3 regions of the Rhodococcus sp. 5G237 genome follow, and region 2 is predicted to be linked to each of the others. Evidence: riboswitches for the same ligand, from Rfam matches in the RefSeq annotation. Region 2 holds a riboswitch; each other region holds the start of a gene.
The links. A riboswitch is a leader RNA that binds a small molecule or an ion and turns the genes downstream of it on or off. The one in region 2 is predicted to bind thiamine pyrophosphate.

Region 1 (7,695 bases), 370 kb from region 2:
TCGGGGGTGCCGATCATCGTCGCGTGACCACCACCCGCGGCGAGGTAACCGAGCAGTTCGCGCAGGGTGGGGCGGCGGGTCTCGATGATGCGCTGCACCGTCGCGTAGCGCCCCTGCGGCCCATTGAACTCCTCGATGGGTGGCAGGTCGGCGACCGGCGCGTCGAGGTCGTGGCCGGTGTAGTCCTGACCGGTGAAGACGCCGAGCTGGGTGACGGCGGCATCGAGGTCGAGGAGGGCATCGAGTTCCGCCTTCTTCGCCCACGCCTCCTCTTCGGTGCGACCGACGTAGGTGACGAGTCCGGGCAGGATGGCGACCGTACCGGGATCCCTGTCGGCCGCGGCGATCCGCGCGCGCAGGTCGGTGGCGTACTCGAGCGCCGCAGTCATGTCCCACGCGACGGAGTAGACGGCCTCGGCATGGCGAGCCGCCAGGTTGCGCCCGGTCTCCGACGCTCCCGCCTGGAACAGCACCGGACGGCCCTGCGGGCACCGCGGCACGGTCAGCGGACCGTCGACACGGAAGTGCTTGCCCCGGTGATGGATCGGACGGATCGCGTCGGAATCGAGGAACCTGCCACCCGCCCGGTCGACGAGGACACCGCCGTCGTCCCACGAATCCCACAGCGCGCAGAGCACCTCGATGAATTCCTCTGCCCGCGCGTACCGTTCGGCGTGCGGTGGCAGGGAGTCGAATCCATGGTTGCGTGCTTCCTCGTCGAACATCGAGGTGACGATGTTTGCGCCCACCCGTCCCCCGCTGATGTGGTCGAGCGAGGCGAGCATCCGGGCGGCGTGGAAGGGCGTGAAGAAGCTCGCGGAGACGGTGGTGACGAGACCGATGTGCTCGGTCGCGCGTGCCATCGCCGACAGTGCGGTGAGCGGTTCGAGGAACCACGGGGTGCCTGCCGTGTACTTCGGGTTGACGCTGTGACCGTCGGCGAAGAACACCGCGTCGAGGCATCCCCGTTCGGCGGTACGGGCGAGTTCCTCGAAATACGTGATGTCGCCGATGCGTTCGGCCGCGGAACCGGAATGCCGCCACGCCGACGAGTGGTGCCCGACGCCGTAGAGGAAGGCGTTGAGGTGAAGAGTGCGTGGTCCGGCCATCAGTTCATCACCAGTCCGCCGTCGACCACCAGGTTCTGTCCGGTGACGGCTCGCGACCAGTCGGAGGCGAAGAACAGCACCGCGGCCGCGAAGTCCTCGGGCGTGGTGACCTTCCGCAGCGGCGTCGACGACGCGATGAGGTCGAACACCGCTTCGGGTGTCGCCGACGACGCGTCGGTGGTGCGCAGCAGGCCCCCGGAGACCATGTTGACGCGGATCCCGTCGGGGCCGAGGTCGGCGGCGAAGGTGCGGGTCAACGACAGCAGTGCGGCCTTGGCGGCGGTGTAGTCGTGGTACGGGACGACGGGGTGCTGGAACAGGTTGGTGCCGATGTTGACGATGCTGCCACCGCCGGTTTCCCGCATGCCCGGCAGAGCTGCCTGGATGACGTTGACCGCGCCGCCGATGACGCCGTCGAACTGGGCTCCGAACCGGTCGTATCCGATCTCGTCGGCCTTGGGCCGGGCGTCGCCGTTGAACGAGAAGTCGGGCAGGGCGTTGTTGACGACGGTGGTGACGGGTCGTCCGAAGTGCTCGCGGGCCCGGGTGAACAGCGATTCGACGTCGGCGTGGTCGGTGACGTCGGCCTGAAGCGCGACCGCCCGTTCGGGTCCGATCTTGTCGGCCAGTTCGTGGGCGCCCTCGCCGCTGCGCCGGTAGTCGAGGACGACGGCGGCTCCTTCGTCGGCGAACGCCTGCGCGATGGAGTGGCCGAGGCCGCGACCGGCGCCGGTGACGAGGACGACCTGGTTCTGCAATGACATCTTCTGTGCCTTCCCTGTGTGGGGAAGGGTGCGTGAGGGCGACAGACCTGTGCCCTGTCGCCGGCTCGGCATCCCTTCGCTCGCATGATCGAGATCAGGTTCGACGGGTGTTCTCTCAGCCGTTTCCGGCACCCCGTGTCGAGTCCTGCGGACAGGCTACACCGCGCGGTTTCACCGCTTCGAGAGCCGGTCACGGCAGACTTCACCGGATCGTCACATCCCCGACGCGGGAACTTAGCTCAGATCGGCGTTAAAATGGGCCATTCCTGTCCCGACTCGTGAAAGGAGATTCCGACGCACACGCCGGCCCCCCACAACGCTCCCTACGTCTCCCTTTCCCAGCAGGTCGGAGATGCTCCGCCGCTCGGCCGCGCCACGGTCCGCGGCCCCGCGAGGCACGAGGAGGTGGTGTGGTTCGAGGATCGCTACGCCATCCCGATCACTACCACCACGCCCGACGAGGCTCGGATCGAGGACGCGCTGCTCCTGCGCCGCGTGCTCGACCGGGCGCACATCGACTACCTGCTCGTGCGCGACGACAGCGACCGCCCGATCCTCGCGATCGACCGCGCCGACCGGAAGAGGCTGCGCGCCGCTCTCGCCGAGGGGTGTGCCGACGAGCCGTTCTATTCGAAGGCCGTCGGTTCGAAGCGGCGTCCGGTCCCGGTGGCGGACGGTCGGCTCTCGCGCGACAGGAAGGACCGGGTGTTCCGGCTGTTCCGTCCACGGGTCGAGCTGACCAGCGGGCTGCGGTACGGCGCGTCGAACGGGGTCGACATCGAACTGTGGACCTACACCGACGACGAGGTGATCATGCCTCGCCCGAACGCTCTCACCCGCACGATCGCACTGCGCGACGAGATGCGCCGGACGACGGTCGAGCGGTACGGACAGCTGTGGCCCACGATCGAGGGCATGTTCGACCGCCATCCGGGCGACATCCCGTTCGAGATCGACCTCGTGTTCTCGTGGGTCGACGGGTCGTCGAAGTCGTTCCAGGCCAAGCGCGCGAAGCTGATGCAGAACTATGTCGTCGGCGAAGGTGACGACTCGCCGGCGCGCTACCGGCAGATCAACGAACTCAAGTACGCCCTGCGTTCGGTCCACATGTACGCGCCGTGGGTGCGGCGGATCTTCGTCGCCACCGACTCGCCGCGACCGGCGTGGCTCGCCGACGATCCGCGCGTGACCTTCGTGCGGAGCGAGGAGTTCTTCACCGATCCGTCGGCGCTGCCCACCTACAACTCGATGGCGGTCGAGTCGCAGCTGCATCACATCCCGGGACTGTCCGAGCACTTCCTGTACTCGAACGACGACATGTTCTTCGGTCGCCGGGTGAGCCCGAGCCTGTTCTTCTCCGGCGGGGGCGTCGGCAAGTTCATCGAGTGCGATGTGCGGATCGGCCTCGGACGAAACAACGCGTCGCGCAGCGGATTCGAGAACTCCGCGCGCATGAACCGCAAGCTCCTGCAGGACCGCTTCGGGGTCACCATCACTCGGCACCTCGAGCACACACCGGTCCCGTTGCGCAGGTCGATCATGGCAGAGATGGAGCGCGAGTTCGCGGACGAGTTCGCTGCGACGGCAGCGAGCCCGTTCCGGGCGGCCGACAACATCTCGGTGACGAACTCCTTCTATCACTACTACACGCTGCTGACCGGCCGCGCGGTGCAGCAGACCACGGCGAAGGTGGAGTACGTCGACACCACCGTGAAGTCCGGTCTGCGACATCTGGACACGATCCTGGCGCGTCGCGATCTCGACCTGTTCTGCCTCAACGACGGCAGCACGCCCGAGGTCGACTTGGAGTTGCGCACCGCGAAGGTCACGCAGTTCCTGGAGCGGTACTACCCGATTCCGGCGCCCTGGGAGACCGACTACCCGGGCCGACCGGACGTCGGTTAGACGCGAACGGTGAGGTCGGGGTTCTCGGGGATGCGGATGCCGGCCTCGGCCAGGCGCCGCGCCGCGTCCTCGGCCGTGTGGGGTTGCCCGGCGGTGGCGTAGCTTCCGCTGGGCACCACGGAGTGCACGATGGTGTCGGGATAGACGTGCACGAGGTTGAAGCCCTGCGCGCCGTCGTGTCCGCGCTGCGAGCCGACCGGGACGTTCAGATCCTGGGTGTAGCAGGTCGACGAGGCGACGGACACCGGGATGCCTGCGAAGGTGGCCGAGGTGGAGTAGTGCAGGTGACCGCCGAGGATGGCGCGCACATCGGTGCCACGCAGTACTTCGGCGAGGCCCGCTTGGTCGCGCAGTTCGACAAGGACAGCCATGTCGAACACGCTCGGTACCGGCGGATGATGCAGTGCGAGAACGGTACCGAACGGGGCGGGTGTCGAGAGTTCGTCGGCCAGCCAGGCGAGCTGCTCGGCGGAGACTTCGCCGTGGTGATGGCCCGGAACCGAGGTGTCGAGCGTGATGATCCGCAGTCCGCCGACCATGTGGACTTCGTCGATGGGTGCGCCCACGGGATCTTCGTCGAGGAGCTCCTCACGGAAGGTCGCGCGGTCGTCGTGATTACCCATGGCCCAGACGATGTCGGCACCGAGCGCTGCTGCCAGCGGTTCGACGAGACCGCGGAGCTTGCGGTAGGCGTCGGGCTGGCCGCGGTCGGCGAGGTCGCCGGTGAACACCAGGGCATCGGGACGGACCTGCGACGCACGGATGTCCTCGAGAATCAGTCCGAGGCGGGTGTCGGCGTCGACGGTGCCGTAGAGGAGTTCGTCTCCACCGACGAGGTGTGTATCGGTGAGATGAAGGAGGGTGTGCGAAGGTTTGGGATATTCGGCAATTCGCTCAGGGGCTGGAGAGCTGCCCATGATCTCTCACTTCCATTCGCCCGTTTCGGGGCACTCGATCGCCATCAACGGTAGCGAGTCTGTTTCTACGACTCCATGACTTCTGGATCACATCGAGACCCCGAACCTCCGGCGAACACCTCGTTACTGCGCGGTGACCTGCGGAAACGGACAATCGAACATTCACTGGTGATCTGGGTCACAATCCAGTTCGACGGGCGCACCGGCACCCAATGCATCCTGCAGCACTGCGTCGACCTCGTCGCTCGGGTACATCGGCAGGGTGTGGTGGGTACCGGTGGTGAGTGTGACGACCCGGCAGGACGGCAGGGCCTGCCGGGCAGCGCGTGCCACTTTGTCCGGGTCGTGCACTCGTCCGAACCGCGCGAGCATCACCGTGACATCGGCAGTGCACCGTCCCAACTCTTCGGACGACGGACGCCGGGGCACGATCGTCTTCGCCGTCGGGAAGTGTGCCGCGCCGAGCGCCATCAGGGTGACCCAGTCGGGATCGAGTTGTGCCCCTCGGGTTTCCCACTCGAGGAATGCCCGTTCGCGGGCGGCGGTGGGCCGGACGAGAACCGGAAGTGCCCGCAGGAGGTAGCCGAACCGCATCCCGGTGAAGCACGAGTTGGGGTCGAGCAGCATGAGCCGATCGACCCGTTCGGGAGTCCGGACGGCCGCCGCGAGCGCGATCATCGCGCCGTACGAGTGACCGACGAGTGCGCACCGCGTCGCCCCGAGAGCATCGGCGACGGACCCGAGCCATTCGAGCAGATCGTCGACGTTGCGGACGGGATCACCACCGGCGACGCTGCGTCCGACGTCGCCGATGATGTCGACGGCCAGCACGCGGTGGGTCTCCCCCAACGCCGCGGCGGTCGCGAACCAGGCCATCGACGTGGCGCCGGCACCCGGGAGCAGCAGGACCGGCGGTGCGTCGGGTCGCCCGTACTCGGTGACGCGGGCGGTGCCGAAGCGGGAGTCGAGATCGTGGATCACGGTGCCGCGCGGCCATTTCGCGAGGAGCGCGTCGTACGCGGCGTAGAAGGCGCGGCCCTCGTCTGATTCTGCGAACGATGTGCGTGGTGACCGGAGCATCGGAACCTCCACCCCCGAATATCTCGATGATCGAGATACTAGGTGGGCGAGTAGAGTCTGTCGAGAGGCGGAGGTGACATGACGGACGACGGCAGACTCGACATGATCCACCGGCTGCGCGCGCTCACCGTGCAACTCGATCTGCTCGGCGCCGAATTCGCACAGAAACACGCGCTGCATCCCACCGATCTGCGAGCACTGATCGGACTTCTCGACCGGGAACGGGCCGGGGAGATCGCGACACCCGGCTGGCTCGCCGAGCACCTGCGACTCAACACCGCATCGGTCACCGCACTCGTCGACAGGCTCGAACGGGCCGGTCACGTGCGCCGGGATCGCGACAGCAACGACCGGCGGCGCGTCATCCTGCGGGTAACCCCGGCCGCCGAGAAACTCGGCTGGGATTTCTTCGGCCCACTCTTCGCCCGGGCATCCGCCGCGCTCGAGTCCTTCTCCGAGCCGCAACTGGAGGTCGTGCGGGAGTTCCTCGGCTCCATGACCGACGCCGTCGAGTCCGCGCGCTCTCCGGAGAACACCGAAGGTTGAGGCAGCACCGACCCGCATGGGAACCCCACTGCCCGGCAGAGAGAATTTCTGTTAACTTCCATGCCCATCCACATACTTCGGGGGGATGGGAATGCAGATACGCTCTTGGGTCGCCGCGGCACTCGCGGTCACCTTCACCGTGGTCGGGGCAGGAACGGCAGCCGCCGAGGAGCCCGCTCCTCCCCTGCCCGTCGGAAAAACGTTTCTGGACGGGTTCGCTCACGAGTTCGGCGATCCGAACGGCAGCGCGCTCGGCACGAACGACTGGGACTGCGTCCCGTCGGAGGAACATCCGGATCCCGTCGTGCTCGTCCATGGCACGGTGCTCAACCGGCACAACAACTGGTCGTACCTCGGACCGCTCCTCGCGAACGAGGGCTACTGCGTCTTCGCCCTCACTTACGGCAACCACGCCGACCTCCCCTGGCCGTTGAGTTCCGTCGGCGGACTGCTGCCGATGGAGGACAGCGCGCAGCAACTCTCCGATTTCGTCGACGAGGTCCTCGCCGCGACCGGCGCGGAGAAGGTCGACCTCGTCGGGCACTCGCAGGGCACCCTGATGCCTGTCTGGTACGTGAAATTCCTCGGCGGCAACGAGAAGGTCGACGACTACGTCTCGCTCGGACCGGTCTACGAGGGCAGCCACGCCTTCCTGCTCGCGGCGTCGTTCGAGCTGTTCGAGCACGTCGGTGTACGACAGGACGTGGAGAATCTCGTTCACTTCATCGGGTGCGGTGCGTGCCCGCAGGTCCTCGCCGGATCGGACTGGATCCACACGATCCAAGAGGCCGGCGTCTACGCCGACGAGGTGACGTACACGAACATCATGACCCGATACGAGGAGATCGTCCTTCCGTATACCAGCGGTTATCGCGAGGCACCCAACGCGACGAACATCGTGCTGCAGGACCACTGCGCGAACGACTTCGTCGAACATGCCGGCATCGTCAACGATCCGAACGCGGCATGGTTCGTCCTCGACGCGCTCGATCCGGGTTCGGCAGGGCCGCTGGAGTGCGTCTTCGTGCCGCCGATCCTCGGCTGGAGCCCGGATCCGACGATCAGCAATCCCGCAACCGAGGAGGTTGTGGTCGCGAGTCGCCCCGGCGCGTGAGCCGTTCGCTCCTCGTCACGTCGCGGTGCCTGTCTCGTGAAATGCCGAGATTTTCTGTGACGGATGTTGCACAGTGTCATCGTCGTCATTCATCGGATGGGGAGGTTCATGAACGTGCGAGCTCTGCGTCGGGTAGGAACTGCAGCACTCACTGCGGGCGCGGTCGGTGCAGCCATGATCGCGGCGGGTGGGGTCGCTCAGGCGGCACCGACGTCGACAACGATGACCTGTTCGAGCGCGAACCCGCTGTTCTGGGCGCC
Region 2 (7,695 bases):
CACCCCACCCGGACGGAACCGTCGAGATCACCCTCCAGATCGAGGACTCCACCGCGATCCGATTGCTCAGCGAGAGCGGGGAGCCCGAGGCGGCGGAACAGGCCGTCGATTGGGCGCGGATGTGGGTGCAGCGCACCGCCTCGCGTCCCCGCGCCCACCTGCAGGCCCACCGTCTGCTCGCCTCCTGCCTGCACGCAGCCGGGCGCATCGAGGAGGCCGCGGAGACCCTGGCCGTCGTGGTCGACGCGTGCGCGGCGCGCGGGATGGTGCGCTATCTGACCGACGGCGGGCCACACGTGATCGCCACGCTCACCTCGATGCAAGGGCGGATCGAGCGGGGCCTGTGGCCTGACGATCGGCCACGGATCGACCTCGGGTTCGTCGACGAGGTGCTGCGATTGGTAGACACCGAGCATCGTCCTGTCGTGTGAACCTCCTACGGGGGACGTGGTGTGAACCTCTCGTATTGCGGGGATCCTGCCGAGGTGACGGACCGATACGACAACTCCATCCGGACCCGGCGGTGGGCCCACGGGAAACTCGTCGACGAAGGTTTCCCGCTGTCCGCTGTCTCGGAGCATCTCGCCGATCCCGAGGCCTTGGTCTGGGTAGATCTGTGGGATCCCGAACACGCCGCTCTGCTCGAACTCGCCGAGGAATGGAACCTCGACCCGCATGCCGTCGAGGATTCGCTAGCACACGGCGAGCGCACGAAGGCCACCCGCTACGCCACCCATACCTTCCTCACGGTCTACGCGACGCACCTGTTTCCGGATTCCGAGGACGAGGATCAGGCGCACGAGTCCCGGCTCCGCACCACGCGGATCTCCGCCTTCGTCCTGCCCCGCGGCGTCGTCACCGTTCGCCGCGGCACTCCCTTCGACATCGACGAAGTGGTGCGCCGGTGGGACGAGAACACCGACCTGCTGCAGTACGGGCCGGGTGCGCTGATCCACGGCCTTCTCGACACGGTCGTCGACGGGCAGTTCGAGACCATCCAGGAACTCGACGACGCCGCCGAGGACCTCGAGGACTGCCTCTTCGAGGACGGTGCCTCCACCCGGCAGATCCAGCGCCGCGTCTACCGGCTCCGCAAGGAACTCGTGCAGCTCCGGCGGGTCGTGCTGCCGATGCGCGAGGTCGTCAACGCCGTCCTGCGCACCCGCGCCGAGAGCAACCACCACCCCGAGCTCGACAGCTCCTACAACGACCTCTACGACCACGTGATGCGTGCTGCGGAGTGGACCGACTCGCTGCGCGAGATGGTGAACACCGTCTTCGAGACGAACCTGTCGCTGCAGGACGCGCGCCTGAACATCGTCATGAAGAAACTGACGGGATGGGCCGCGATCATCGCCGTCCCCACGGCCGTCACCGGCTGGTACGGCATGAATGTGCCCTATCCCGGAGTAGGCGAGGCGTGGGGACTGATGAGTGGGGTCGGGATCATGGTCGTGTCGGCGATCGTGCTGTACGTGCTGTTCAAGCGCCGCGACTGGTTGTGAACCCGCGTTGCTCGGTGAACGGCTCTGTTCAGAGGAAGACGACGAGCAGCACGACGATCACGACGACCACCGCGACGGCAGCGATCACCGCACCCGCCGAACGCCGGCGCTGCACCGGCCCGTCGCGGACGAGTTCGGGATCGGCGTCGGGCGCGTCCCCGATCGGGTCGTTGTTCTCGGGACCGGAGTTGGTGGGATGCGACATCGGTCTCCTCCTGGCTGTCTGTGTCGAAGTCTGACACGGACGAGTCGGTCGTGTTCGGTTTCAGGCTGTTCGGGCCGGGTACTCCGTCAGAGCAACGTTCGATGACACAGGAGGACCCCATGGCCGACTTCGTCGACAAGGCAAAGCACAAGGCAGAAGAAGCGGGCGGCAAGATCAAGGAGAACACCGGTCAGGCGACCGGCGATCGTGATCTCGAAGCCGAGGGTCGCGGCGATCAGACCTCCAGCGGTCTGAAGCAGGCAGGCGACAAGGTCTCGGATGCCGTCGAAAACGTCAAGGACGCTTTCAAGAAGTAGCCCCTGAACTGCGCGGTGCCGGTAGTTGCGACTACCGGCACCGCGCTGTTGAGGTGCTCGGCACCGCGTCGTGGAGGTGCTCGGCACCGCGTCGTGGAGGTGCTCGGCACCGCGTCGTTCGTTCGGGTACCGCACCGAGCTGTGCCGGTGCGTGCAGCACCCCGCTCTCACGGGGTGCTGCCGGACTACTTCGAGGAGGTGCCTTCGGTGTCGTCGAAGAAGTGCCAGGTGCCGTCCTGCTCGTTCTGCGCCTCCATGCGCCAGCCGAGTTCGCTGTTGTCGGCGCGCTGGTCGACGAACCAGGCGTGCGCGTCGTCCGCGCTCTCGATTTCCTTGGTATCCACGACGTTCCCGGTCGGGTCGATCACTCTGTAGGTAGCCATGCCGAGTGTCTTCCCACGCGACTCGCCGGTCAAACGTCGCGCGAACCTTCTGGTGTAGGGTGGAGTCATCGTTCGGCTCGCACATGATGAGCAACCTCGCACCACAGTGCCCGAAGGTTCCGAGCCGAACGTGAGAGTTCCCCGCCGCGTGTACCGCGGCCCCTCTTCTTCGCACTGCCCCACGGCCGGGGTCTACCCGGCCGCACCCGAAAGGACGGCCATGAGCCAGAACAAAGAATTCGACAATCCTCTCTTCCTCGCGCCCACCACTCCGGAGGCCGACGCCGAGACCGAACCCGTCACCGCTGTCGCCGAAGTGAGCGGACCCCACGACTACACCTCGATCTTCTCCGCGCGCGGCGCCTGATCCCGCCTCATCCGACTGTGAAGCTTCCACCCCGGTCGGCTGCGAAGTCGGCCAGCGCCTGCGACACCTGCTCGGGCCGCCCGTCGTTCTGATCGGCGGCCGCCGTGAGCACATCGAGGTGGTTGTATCCGGACAGAACCCACCGGCGTTCGTTCGGATGATCCGTCTCGGGCAACGAGATACCTCCGTTCGCCACCAGCGTCACCACAGGATTGCGCGTGACACCGTCGCGGTGGAGATGACCTTCGAAGCGGGTCGCCGATGCGAGGTCGAACGGAAGCCTCGACGGGAAGTACCACTCGGTGAAATCCAATGGTGGCTCCGACAGATTCCGCGCGAGCTCCGCGATCGACGTCACCTCGCTCCCCCGATCGGTGTACCGCGCCTCGTCGGGTGACGACGCTTCAGTGCTCACCTCGTCGTAGTCGAGCCACCGGTAGACGACTCCCGGATCGGCGAAGACCGCCGGCGACGCCTTGAGCGCATCGCCGAAGAATCCCGACCCGAGCACCTCCGGCGTGGCGGGAACAGGAAACAGCTTGTCGCGCACGGGTGCCCCGGTGATGAATCCGACGCTCGCCTGCAGGAACCCCAGCGGTTGCGAATTGTCGTCGAGGATCGCGCCGAGCACCGCCTCGTTGGTCGCGTTCAACGTCCGCACGTCCGGGTCGCCCGTCGCGAACATCGCGTAATCCCCCGCCAGCAGAGTGCGCAACGTCCAGTCGATGTTCGGGTTGTCGGGCATGTGCGAGACGATCCCGTCGGTGCCGTCCGGGTCCAGTCGCGCGGCGAGTCCGGTGAGTGCGAGCAGATTCGTCGTCTCGGGATTGATGACCGCGGGAAGTGCCAGCACCGGCGACGCCGTGGAGATCGAACCGGACAGCGCATCGAGCGGAGCGGATACCGTGTCGGGCAGATCCGGGAGCGCGCCCCGGCCGGGGAAGGGCGCTCCGGCTCTGATCACCGTATCGAGCGCGAAGTACCCACCGCACTGGTTGTAGCCGGCGTCGTCGGTGGTGGCGGGATCTCCGTCGAAGTCCCATTCCGCGAAGTAGCCGGTGATGAAACCACCGAGAGAATGTCCGCCGCACAACACTTTCCGTTTCCGCAGTTCCGGGTCGGGAAGTTCGTGACGCAGCAGGTCGTACTGGTCGCGCAGCGTCTGCTCGAGTCCGACCTGCGAAAGCCACGCGACGTCGGCGCCGCTCGCATGGCCGGCGAATCGTCGCCCGTCCACTTCAGCACCGCGGAAGTAGTAGTCGGTCGCGGTGTCGAGCGAACCCGTCCGCAGCGCCGCCCGGGTACCGGTGTGGTCCTCGAGGCAGTTCGATCGCCGGTCGAGTGCCCAGAACTCGACATGGGCACCACGGGCCGCGGCCGCGACGACGGTGTTGCGCGCGACGCTCTCGAACGCGCCCGCTCCCTCGAAGATCCCGGGCTGGGCGACGAGGATCCGGTCGGCGTCGGCCGAACTGTCCGGTCCGTCGGCCGACCGCCACCGCAGATACGACAGCCGGTCGCATGCTGCGGGTCGCGGTCCCGCTTCCGCCGGCAGCGGCGCGGGTATCGACACCACGGACCCGAACACCTCGCCGGCCAGTGGCGCCGACGAGGTGTACGGCATTTCGGTGCGTCCGGTCGGCTCCGACGCGGTGCGTCCGATCGGCTCTGCCGACACCACCGATGCCGTGAGCACACTTCCCATCACCGCCGCAGCCAGTGCGGCGCCCATCCTTGCGCGCATCCCATCCCCCGATCGGTTCGTGCGTATTGAACACCGTTGCGGGAGTCGGGTCTACGGAAACGACAGAAGAAAGGACCCGTCGGAGTTCACCGACGGGCCCTTCATCGTCCACGCAAGGGGGAGGCGTGCGCAGACCGATGGCCTGCCGTTCGGGGGAGGTGACAGGGACCATCACTCGAAGAGTCGGGACCTTCGACCCTTCCGTTACGGGTGAAATGCGAGGGTGACACCCTGACCTGGGCTTTTGCGTAACTTCGGGTCACATCTTCCGTTCTGCTCCCGTCCCGGTGGTCCCTGGAGGGCATGGTGCTAAGGTCGCCCGTGACACGGGGTGCTCCGCACGAGCGGGGCTGAGATCACACCCGTCGAACCTGATCAGGTAATGCTGACGAAGGGATGTCCCGACATGACCATGCCTGTACCCACATCGATCCGTCCCCTGCCCTCGCAGTGAAGGCGCAGCGGACTCTCGCCGGACTGCTCACCCTCGTCGCCGCACTCTCCGCGGTCGTCGGGTGCTCGTCCGATTCCGGGAGCGACACCATCCGATTCGCGTTGGACTGGACGCCCAACACCAATCACACCGGCCTGTACGTGGCGCAGCAGGAGGGTCTGTTCGCCGACGCGGGTCTCGACGTCGAGATCCTGCCGTACAACAACGCGACCCCCGACACCCTCGTCGACGCCGGTAGCGCCGAGTTCGGGATCTCCACGCACGCCACATCGACCATCGCCAGAGCCGCCGGGTCCCGGACCGTCGCGGTCCTCGCACCGCTGCAGCACTGGGCGACAGGGATCGCCGTGCGGGCCGACAACGCCGAGATCACGCGGCCGGCGGATCTCGACGGCAAGACCTTCGCGGGCTTCGCGAACCCCGGTGAGGACGAGATGCTCGCCGAGGTGATCCGCAACGACGGTGGTCGCGGTGAGTTCGAGAATGTGACGCTCGGGACGTCGTCGTACGAGGCCGTCTACTCGTCGACTGCCGACTTCACCGTGTCGTACCTGGCGTGGGAGGGTCTCGAGGCCGAGCACCGCGGCCTGCCCATGCGGTACTTCGGTTTCACCGATTACGGCTTCCCCGACGCGTACGCGATCGTCGTCGACGGCAACGAGGACTGGATGACGGAGAACCCGGAGCAGGCACGCGCTTTCGTGCAGGCGCTGCACCAGGGTTACCGGATCGCCGCCGACGATCCCGACCGCGGGGCCCGGGCCCTGATCGAGGCGAACCCCGGGGCCTTCCCCGACGAGGAACTCGTCTACGAGAGCCAGCGCATGCTCGCCGCCGAGTACATGCGCGACGCCTCCGGCGCCGTCGGGGTCCTCGACGCCAGGAAATGGTCGGGCTATGCCCGGTTCCTCTACGAGAACGGCCTGCTGTCCGGACCCGACGGCAGCCCGTTGACGACCGAGCCCGACTGGTCGACCTATGTCACCGATGACTACCTCGAAGACCGATAGCACCGGCCGCGCACGTCGACTCCTTCCCGCCCTGCTCGTCGCCGGGGCGCTGGTCGCGATCTGGCAGACGTACGTCGTGGTGAGCGGTATCCGCCCGCAGGTGTTGCCCTCCCCCGCACGCGTTCTCACGCAGGGGTGGGCGCATCGCGTCGACATCGCCGGGCACGCCTGGTCCACACTGCAGGTCACGCTCGTCGGGTTCGCCGTGTCGCTGGCCCTCGCGTGGGTGCTCGCGATCGCCGTGGACTTCTCGCCGTGGCTGCGACGGGCCTTCTTGCCGTTGTTCGTGGTGTCACAGACCCTGCCGATCATCGCGATCGCGCCCTTGATGATCATCTGGTTCGGATTCGGACTACTGCCGAAGATTCTCGTCATCGCGCTCGTGACGTTCTTCCCCGTCGCGATCGGACTGCTCGAAGGGTTCGCGGCGGCCGACCGCGAGGCGGGCGCGTTGCTGCGCAGCATGGGCGCGTCGCGGTGGCAGCAGTTCCGTTACGTGCGCCTGCCGTCCGCGCTTCCCCGCTTCTTCACCGCCCTGCGGATCGGGATCACCTACGCCGTAGTGGGGGCGGTGTTCGCCGAATACGTCGGCGCGACATCCGGTCTGGGCATTTACATGAGCACACAGAAGAATTCGTTCCGCACCGATCTCGTGCTCGCAACCGTGGTGGTGACGGCCGTTCTGTCGCTCACGTTGTACTCGCTGACCTACGTCGTCGAACGGGTGGTCGCGCCGTGGGCACTCACGAAGGGGGCGAAATGAGTGCGGTGACGGTGACCTCGGTCCACAAGGCGTACGGCGACCGGGCGGTGATCGACGGCATCGACTGTTCCGTCGAACCCGGTGAATTCGTGTCCCTCATCGGGCCGAGCGGGTGCGGCAAGTCGACGCTGTTCTCGATCGTCGCGGGGCTCGAACAACCCGACACCGGAGAGGTTCTCGTCGGCGACTCCCCCGCAGCACCCGGGGGGGTCGCGCTGATGCCGCAGAAGGACCTGCTGTTCCCTTGGCGGACGGTGCTCGACAACTGCACACTCGGACTCGAGGTGCAGGGTGTACAGCGATCCGACGCTCGCGCCCGCGCCCGCGAACTGCTGCCGACCTTCGGCCTGGCCGGCTTCGAGGACGCTGCGCCGCACCAACTGTCGGGCGGTATGCGTCAACGCGCGTCGCTCGCACGCACGGTGCTGCAGGGACGCGACGTGCTCCTGCTCGACGAGCCGTTCGGCGCACTGGATTCGCTGACCCGCACCGAGATGCAATTGTGGTTGCAGCAGGTGTGGCAGCAGCATCGGTGGACGGTGCTGATGGTGACGCATGACGTCCGCGAGGCGGTGTTGCTGTCCGATCGGGTCGTCGTCCTCGGTCCGCGACCGACGCGGGTGGAGCACGAGGTGCGTGTGCACCTGCCTCGACCTCGAACCCTGGAGATGTGCGCGTCGAGCGAGTTCGTGGCGCTCGAGCAGAACCTGGTGGACCTCCTGCACCGGTCACGTCACGGGGATCAGCGGAGGATGACCTCGAGATAGTCGCCGCTCGCTCTGCTCACCGGCGGTGCATCCGCTACAAAATTCGTCGTCCGCTACAGCAATTTGCCGTAGCGGATAGCGAGAACGGTAGCGGATGTGTCCGACAAGGCGGGGCCTGACTGTCACCGGCGATGGTTCGGGCGTCGGGGAAGGACCCCGCTACGGCGCGTCGCTGGGCAT
Region 3 (7,695 bases), on a different contig from region 2:
TCAGTGCGGTTCCCGAGGTCGGCCGGTCCAACCCCAGGATCATGCGCATCGTGGTGGACTTCCCCGCCCCGTTGGGGCCGAGGAAGCCGGTGACGATGCCGGGACGGACCGTGAACGTCAGGTCGTCGACCGCGGTCGTGGACCCGAAGGTCTTGGTCAAGCCGGTCACTTCGATCATGCGCACCACCCTACGTGCGGCTCCGGCGAGCGCATCCCGGAGCCGCAGGCGGGTGCGTCAGGGGACGAAGACCTCGGTCGTGACCGGGATGCTCGGTCGCTCGGTACGCATCGTCAGGACGACGCGGCCCGGCCCGGGGAACACGTGCATGAACAACGGCCGGGTGCTCGTGTGGAAGGCCGGCACGAAGCGGGTCTCCGTACCGCGGGCACCGGTGTCGAGATTGTGCCAGTCGAAAGCGACGGTGACGTCGCAGTTCAGGATGCTCGGCGTCCACTCGCCGAGAAGCGAGTAGCCCTGCGTGATCCGCAGTTCGATCCCGTGGGTGGCACCCGGAGCCATGGAGTACTCGTAGAGCGGGCCGTCGAAGGCGGTTCCACCGGCGCGCACGATGCCGGCGCAGATGCCGTCGCCCAATGTCAGCACGGGAGGCGTGGCCAGCTGCGTCATCTCGCACGTCCTCGGTCCGGTGTTCGACCGGCTCAGCTGGCACGGCTCCTGGGCGCCTGCCACGCCCGGTGCCGTGACGGCGACGGCGACACCCATGAGCCCGGCAGCCGCGGCGGAAAGGATTCGGTGTGCAATTGTCATGCCCGGGGATCGTACCGACCGCACGGTATCCCGTCACGCGATAATCGAAAAACCCCTGAACAGGAAGATTCTCAAGGGTTTTCCGTACCGGTCACGGCTCCATCGGCGAAGATGCCTGAGCCCAGAAGCGTTTCGGGATCCGACCGGCGTGCCGGGCACGGAATCCCGCCTCGACGGCGTGGCGCATCGCCGACGCCATCAGCGCCGGATCCTTCGCGCGGGTGACGGCGGTCGCGAGCAGCACGGCGTCGCAACCGAGTTCCATCGCGAGCGCCGCGTCGGAGGCGGTTCCGATTCCCGCGTCGAGGATCACCGGCACACCCGCGGCCTCGACGATCATCTCGATGTGGTGCGGATTCGAGATGCCGAGGCCGGTCCCGATCGGCGAGCCGAGCGGCATCACCGCGGCACAGCCGACGTCCTCGAGCCGTCGCGCGAGGACGGGATCGTCGGTCGTGTACGGCAGGACGACGAAGCCGTCGTCGACGAGTTGTTCGGCCGCGGAGACGAGTTCGATGGCGTCGGGCAGCAGCGTCCGTTCGTCGGCGATGACCTCGAGTTTCACCCAGTCGGTCTCCAGCGCCTCCCGCCCGAGCTGGGCGGTCAGCACGGCCTCCTTCGCGCCGCGGCACCCGGCGGTGTTCGGCAGCGGTTCGATGCCGAGACGGCGCAGCAGGTCGAGGACACCGGTTCCGGAGGCCGCGTCGACGCGGCGCATCGCGACGGTGGTCAGTTCGGTACCCGACGCGACGAGTGCCTCCTCGAGCACGGCCAGGTTCGCTGCGCCACCGGTGCCGGTGATCAGCCGCGACCCGAAGGTGCGGCCGGCGATGGTCAGCTGCGGCAGGTCGGCGCCGGGATCGTGTGTGTCAGCCACCCTGAACCGCCGTGAGGATCTCGATGCTCGCTCCGCGCGTGACCGGCTCCGACCAGCGGCCGCGCGGGCACACGACACCGTCGACGGCGACCGCGATTCCCTTCTCGGGCAGACCGAGCTCGTTCAACAGCTGCGACACGGTCGGGGCCGCGTCGTAGTACTTGTCCTCACCGTTGACGGTGATGCCCACGGACACGTTCGTCATCCCACACTCGCTTCCGTAATTCGTCCAGGACAGGCGTATTGCGCGTCGGCCAGCGACCGCCCACCGAGTTCGGCGAGCACCGCGTCGACGGTGAGCGGCGTGAGCAGCACACCGTTGCGGCCGTGGCCGGTCGCGGCGACGACACGATCGGAGAGCCGGCCGATCAGCGGCAGATTGTCGGGGGTCATCGGGCGCAGGCCCGCACTCGCCTCGAACAGTTCGTACTCGCCGAGCGCCGGGAAGATCCGCTCGGCGTCGGCGATCAGATCGCGCACCCCGGCCACCGTGACCTGCGTGTCGGACGCCTCGTACTGCGTCGCGCCCACGACGAGACCGTCGTGGCGGGGCACCAGATAGGCGGGGCGACCGTGGACACTCGCGCGCACGGTGCGCTGCGGCGGCGGGGTCGCGCCGGGCCGCACCCGCAGGCGCAGGATCTCGCCCTTGACCGGACGGACCGGAAGTCCCGGCCACAGTCGCGCCGACGCCGAGCCGGCGGCGAGCACCACCTGGTCGTCCGAGAGATCGGCGAGGTCGTGCACGGCGGAGTCGGAGAAGCGCACCCCCGCCCCGGTGGCCGCGACGCGCAGGGCGTCGACGAGCGCGCGGTTGTCGACCGACCACTCGGTGGGTGCGAGCAGTCCGAGACGCACCTTCGGACCGAGCGACGGTTCGAACTCCCGGATCTCGGCACGGGAGAGCAGACGCATCTCGTGCCCCCGCTCCCCGACCCATTCGGCGACGGTCCGCAGGTCGGCCGCGTCCGCCGCATCGAGCGCGACGGTCAGCGACGCCTCGGCGGTGAACACGTCGACGCCGGTCTCCGCGCGCAGTGCCTCCGCGAATCCCGGCCAGCGGTCGAGCGAGGCCGCACCCAGGGACAGCACGTGGTCCTCGCCGGGCCAGCCCTCGGACAGCGGGGCCAGCATTCCCCCGGCCACCCACGAGGCGCCGCTACCGGGATTCGGGTCGTGCACGGTCACGATGTGCCCCGAGCGGGCCGCGCGCCATGCGATCGACAGCCCGATCACTCCGCCACCCACGACGGCCACAGTTGCCATTGGTCCACCTCACTCCCTGCGCCGGCATGATCCGGGTCAGGTCATAACGGTCGGGGCCGGCAGGCCCCCTCTCAGCCCCGCGAACCTCGGGACTCCCGTGTCGTCACTTTCTGCCTAGAGGCTACCGTCTTGGTCGTGACCACCTATCGCGGCAACCATCCCGACCCGCGCGGCCGCCTCGCGACCGCCCGGTTGTACCTGTGCACCGACGCTCGCCGGGACACCGGCGACCTCGCACGGTTCGTCGAGGAGGCCCTCGCCGGTGGGGTCGACATCGTCCAGTTGCGCGACAAGGACTCGGCCGGTGAGAAGAAGTTCGGACGCCTCGAGGCACGCGAGGAACTCGCCGCCCTCGAGATCATCGGCGAGGCGTGTGCACGCCACGGTGCGCTTCTCGCCGTGAACGACCGCGCCGACATCGCGCTCGCGGCGGGCGCCGACATCCTGCATCTCGGTCAGGGCGACCTGCCGGTGCGGCACGCACGGCAGATCCTCGGCGACGAGATCGTCATCGGCCGCTCGACGTCGAGCCGGGCGCAGGCCGCGCTCGCCGACATCGAGGAGGGCGTCGACTACTTCGCGTCCGGGCCGGTGTGGGACACCCCGACCAAGCCGGGACGCACCGCGGCGGGGCTGGAGGTGACGCGCGAGGTCGCGCAGTCGCAGCCGGCACGACCGTGGTTCGCGATCGGCGGCATCGATCTCGAGCGGCTCCCCGAGGTGCTCGACGCCGGGGCCACGCGGGTCGCGGTGGTCCGGGCGATCACGAAGGCCTCCGATCCACGGGCAGCCGCGGCAGCACTGAAGGCCGCACTGCCGGCCTGAAAGACGGCCGAAAGGCCGCGCTGCCGGCGTGAGGCGTTACAGCCAGCCCAGCACGGCCGAGGGCGACATCGCGATCGTGCCCTCGGGCAACCGTGCGCGCAGGCCGCGATCCGCGGTGACCACGACCGTCACCCCCGGATCCACCACGGCCGTCGCGGTGGAGGCCAGCCGGGCCAGTTCGTCGTCGCCGCTGCCGTCCGCGCTGTGCACCGGGATCCGGACGTCGTCGATCGTCGCGTCGCGGGCATGCCCTTCGAGGACCGCTTCGACGCGGGGGACCCAACCGAACGTCCCGTCGGGACATTCGACCGTGCGGGGCAGGACCGCGGCGAGGTCGGCGAGCAGGGCGCTCGTCGCGCCGGGGCGGTCGCGCCACCATCCGGTGGGGCCGCTCGCACCGAGCACGTTCGCGGTGTCGAGCAGCATGCGGACCGGTGAGGTGCGCAGCGACGGCCACGCCTCGGCGAAGCCGCTGTGCAGCGGCATCGCCTCGACCTCCGGTTCGGGCACCCAGCGCAGTTCGGTGCTCTCCTGGTTGAGGCTGGTCACGAGCGTTTCGGTGGCGTCGGCGACGACGGTGGTGTAGGTCCATCCGCCCGCGAGACCGGAGGTGACACGTTCGGCGCGCACCGTCACGGCCGCGACATCGATGCCGGCCTCCTCGTGGGCCTCCCGCACGGCGGCGTCGACGGTGCTCTCGTGCGAGTCGCGGGCTCCGCCGGGAAGTGCCCAGGTGCCACCCTGGTGCGACCATGCCGCCCGATGCTGCAGGAGAACCGCGGGGCGACCGTCCGCGAGCGGAGCGCGCAGCAGCAGACCTGCGGCACCGTGTCGTCCCCAGCGCTTCTCACCGTCCGGTCCGACCGCCCAGCCGTCACCGTCTCCACGCATTGCGTCCGCCTCTCCGACCCGCCCTCGTCCGGGCCTGTGCCCGGTACCGGATCCCCGCCGTCCGTGGACGGCAACAATACCGCCGGGCTGCTTATATGCTCCCCTCAGACCGCTCGACACGAGGAAGGGAGTGCCCGGTGGACGTACGGATCACCCCTCCCTTCGCTCCTGTCGAGAGCCACATCCGCGACGACGCCGATACGGACACTCCGGACGCCCGGTTCGACGACGCCCGTGCCCTGCTGCGATCCACGCCGGTCCGGTTGGTGGTCCTGGGGGGGGTGCTCACCGTGCTGCTCGTCGCCTCGGCAGCGGTCTCCGCAACGATGGTGTCCGGCAGGCAGGCCACCCACGATCGTCTCCTCGCGTCCATCGAGCCGCTGGCCAGCGCGGCCCAGAATCTCTACAGCGCGCTGTCGGTGGCCGACGCCGCCGCCGTGACGGGCTTCATCTCGGGCGGACTCGAACCGGAGGCGGTGCGCAGTCGCTACATCCAGGCGACCGACGAAGCCGCGGAATATCTCGTCATCGCAGCGACCGGACTGACCGACGCCGACCGCGAGACCGCACACAATCTGACGGAGATCGGGCGGCTGCTGCCCGTCTACACGGGCCTCATCGAGACGGCCCGCACCAACAATCGCACCGGGCATCCGGTCGGCGCCGCATATCTCGGCGAGGCCTCGCACCTGATGCAGACCGAACTGCTCCCCGCCGCGCAGGAACTGCACACGCGCGGCGTCGCCGCCGTCGAGGACACCCAGCGCGACGCGGTGCGACCACCCTGGCTCGCGATCGGGCTGCTCCTCGTCACGGTCGCTGCCCTGTGCGTGGCGCACGTCGTCGTGAGCCGCCGCTCTCGTCGCACCCTCAATCCCGGAATCCTCGTCGCGATCGGCGCGACCGGCGCGCTGCTGTGCTGGTTGCTCGTCGCCGGCCTGGCCTCGTCGAGTGCCACCGAACGCGCCATCGAGCGCGGTGCGGCACCGCTCGCCGATCTCACCGAGGGACGGATCCTCGCCCAGCAGTCGCGTACCGCCGAGACCCTGCTGATCGCCCGGCGCGACACGACCGGCGCGTACGACGACACCTTCGGGACCAACATGTCGCGACTCGGCGACATCCTCGACGAGTACGCTCGCGATTCCGCCCTCGAGGCCGGCGCCGAGGCGGTGGAGACCGCCCGGTCGGCGCACGAGGCCTGGATCAACTCGCATGCACGCATGGTCGACGCCCTCGTCCGCGGCGACTACGCGGCGGCCTCGGTCCTCGCGGTCGGCGCAGGTCCCGGCGAGTCCACCGCGCGGTTCGTCGCTCTCGATGCTGCTCTGACGGAAGGAATCGACGACACCCGCACCGAACTGCGCGACAACGAGTTCCGCGCCTCCCGCACCCTCGCCGGCCTCGCACCGATGTCGGTGGTGCTGCTGACGGTGGCGCTGGTCGGCGTGTGGGTCGGCCTCCGGCCCCGGTTGAAGGAGTACCAGTGAGAAAGCGCGTGCTCGTTGCGAGCCTGTGCGTCGTCGCCGCACTCGCCGGCGGGTGCGCGACCGATCCCCCACCGCGCGCCCCCGGCCTCCAGGGGACGACGACCTCCCTCCCGCTCCCCGAGAACGCGCGGATGCTCGAGTCGTCGGTGGCCACACCTCCCGCCCCCGACTGCGGCGATCCCACCGCATCCCTTCCCCCGGACCCGAATGCCACCGGACCTGCGATCGATCGGATCCGCACGCGCGGCCGGCTGATCGTCGGCCTCGACACCGGCAGCAACCTCATGAGCTACCGCGACACCGCGACCGGGCGCATCACCGGTTTCGACGTCGACATCGCGCGCGAGATCGCCCGCGACCTCCTGGGCGACCCCGCTCTCGTCGACTACCGCATCCTGTCGTCGGCCGAGCGCGAGAAGGCGCTGCAGGACTCCACCGTCGACATCGTCGCGAAGACCATGAGCATCACCTGCGCCCGTCGCGAGAAGGTCGACTTCTCCACCGAGTACTTCCGGGCCCAGCAGCGTGTGCTCGTCGTCCGGGGATCCGACATCCGCTCCGCCGCCGATCTCGCCGGCCGGCGCGTGTGCATCGTCGAGGGCACGACCTCGCTGCTCCGGATGCGGGAGGTACAGCCGTCGGCGTCGATCCTCACCGTGCCGTCGTGGGCCGACTGCCTCGTCGTCCTCCAGCAACAGCAGGTCGACGCCGTGAGCACCGACGACACGATCCTCGCCGGACTCGCCTCGCAGGACCCCTATCTCGAACTCGTCGGCCCCTCCCTGGGATCGGAGCCGTACGGAATCGGAATCCGGCTGGGCAGCGACGAGCTCGTACGGTTCGTCAACGCCACCCTCGAAAGGATCCGTTCCGACGGGACGTGGACGGCGCTGTACGAGAAGTACCTGCGGGTGCTCGGTCCCACTCCGTCACCCCCGACACCGAACTACCGGGAGTGACGGCCATGTCCGACGAACCCGAACCGGCCGAGACCCCGTCGGTCGATTCCGGCCCCGCCACGGAACGGGCAGTGGACTCCGGGCCCGCCACGGAACGGGCAGTGGACTCCGGGCCCGCCACCAGGCGTGCGGCGGATTCCGGGCCCGCGACCGAGCCGTCGACGAGCGACTCGGGACCGGCCACCGCCCGGGCCACCGGGGATGCCGGACCTGCCACCGAACGCGGCCCCGTCCCCACCACGCGGCCCGAATCCACCCAGCGCTCGTCGATCTGGTCCGGCTCGTCGTCCCAGCGTTCGTCCTCCCAACGCTCGTCGAGCCGCCGCATCCGGCCGCGCGGAACCCAGCGTCGCCGCATCGCCGGCCTCGTCGACGTGCCGGTCCCCACCACGAAGGATCCGGTCGACGCCGTCCTCCGCGATCCCCACGTCTCCGAGGGCAAGCGGTTCTGCTCGAAGTGCGGACAACCGGTGGGACGCAGTACCCCGTCGGGGCCGGGCCCCACAGAAGGCGATTGCCCCCAGTGCGGAACACATTTCCAGTTCACTCCGGCCCTGCGCCGCGGGGACCTCGTCGCCGGGCAGTACGAGGTGCAGGGTTGTCTCGCACACGGCGGAC

Region 1: another riboswitch for thiamine pyrophosphate. It lies ahead of ACWPOC_RS07910 (3-oxoacyl-ACP reductase); the one in region 2 lies ahead of ACWPOC_RS09515 (ABC transporter substrate-binding protein).
Region 3: another riboswitch for thiamine pyrophosphate. It lies ahead of thiO (glycine oxidase ThiO); the one in region 2 lies ahead of ACWPOC_RS09515 (ABC transporter substrate-binding protein).

The regions. Positions count from the first base shown of each region.
Region 1 covers NZ_JBSNCD010000003.1:276,444-284,138, forward strand. Annotated here, with positions in the region: gene ACWPOC_RS07905 (LLM class flavin-dependent oxidoreductase) at 1-1,109, opposite strand, end outside; gene ACWPOC_RS07910 (3-oxoacyl-ACP reductase) at 1,109-1,873, opposite strand; TPP riboswitch at 1,928-2,019, opposite strand; gene ACWPOC_RS07915 (stealth family protein) at 2,282-3,778, shown strand; gene ACWPOC_RS07920 (phosphodiesterase) at 3,775-4,695, opposite strand; gene ACWPOC_RS07925 (alpha/beta fold hydrolase) at 4,858-5,775, opposite strand; gene ACWPOC_RS07930 (MarR family winged helix-turn-helix transcriptional regulator) at 5,854-6,321, shown strand; gene ACWPOC_RS07935 (esterase/lipase family protein) at 6,413-7,435, shown strand; gene ACWPOC_RS07940 (hypothetical protein) at 7,544-7,695, shown strand, end outside.
Region 2 covers NZ_JBSNCD010000003.1:649,671-657,365, forward strand. Annotated here, with positions in the region: gene ACWPOC_RS09480 (protein kinase domain-containing protein) at 1-431, shown strand, start outside; gene ACWPOC_RS09485 (magnesium transporter CorA family protein) at 486-1,505, shown strand; gene ACWPOC_RS09490 (hypothetical protein) at 1,534-1,710, opposite strand; gene ACWPOC_RS09495 (CsbD family protein) at 1,830-2,027, shown strand; gene ACWPOC_RS09500 (hypothetical protein) at 2,213-2,410, opposite strand; gene ACWPOC_RS09505 (hypothetical protein) at 2,631-2,777, shown strand; gene ACWPOC_RS09510 (hypothetical protein) at 2,785-4,521, opposite strand; TPP riboswitch at 4,839-4,935, shown strand; gene ACWPOC_RS09515 (ABC transporter substrate-binding protein) at 4,972-5,985, shown strand; gene ACWPOC_RS09520 (ABC transporter permease) at 5,963-6,748, shown strand; gene ACWPOC_RS09525 (ABC transporter ATP-binding protein) at 6,745-7,515, shown strand.
Region 3 covers NZ_JBSNCD010000011.1:195,412-203,106, forward strand. Annotated here, with positions in the region: gene ACWPOC_RS23450 (ATP-binding cassette domain-containing protein) at 1-178, opposite strand, end outside; gene ACWPOC_RS23455 (hypothetical protein) at 236-769, opposite strand; gene thiG (thiazole synthase) at 861-1,646, opposite strand; gene thiS (sulfur carrier protein ThiS) at 1,639-1,851, opposite strand; gene thiO (glycine oxidase ThiO) at 1,848-2,912, opposite strand; TPP riboswitch at 2,909-3,021, opposite strand; gene thiE (thiamine phosphate synthase) at 3,048-3,737, shown strand; gene ACWPOC_RS23480 (NUDIX hydrolase) at 3,774-4,628, opposite strand; gene ACWPOC_RS23485 (hypothetical protein) at 4,766-6,118, shown strand; gene ACWPOC_RS23490 (glutamate ABC transporter substrate-binding protein) at 6,115-7,077, shown strand; gene ACWPOC_RS23495 (tetratricopeptide repeat protein) at 7,083-7,695, shown strand, end outside.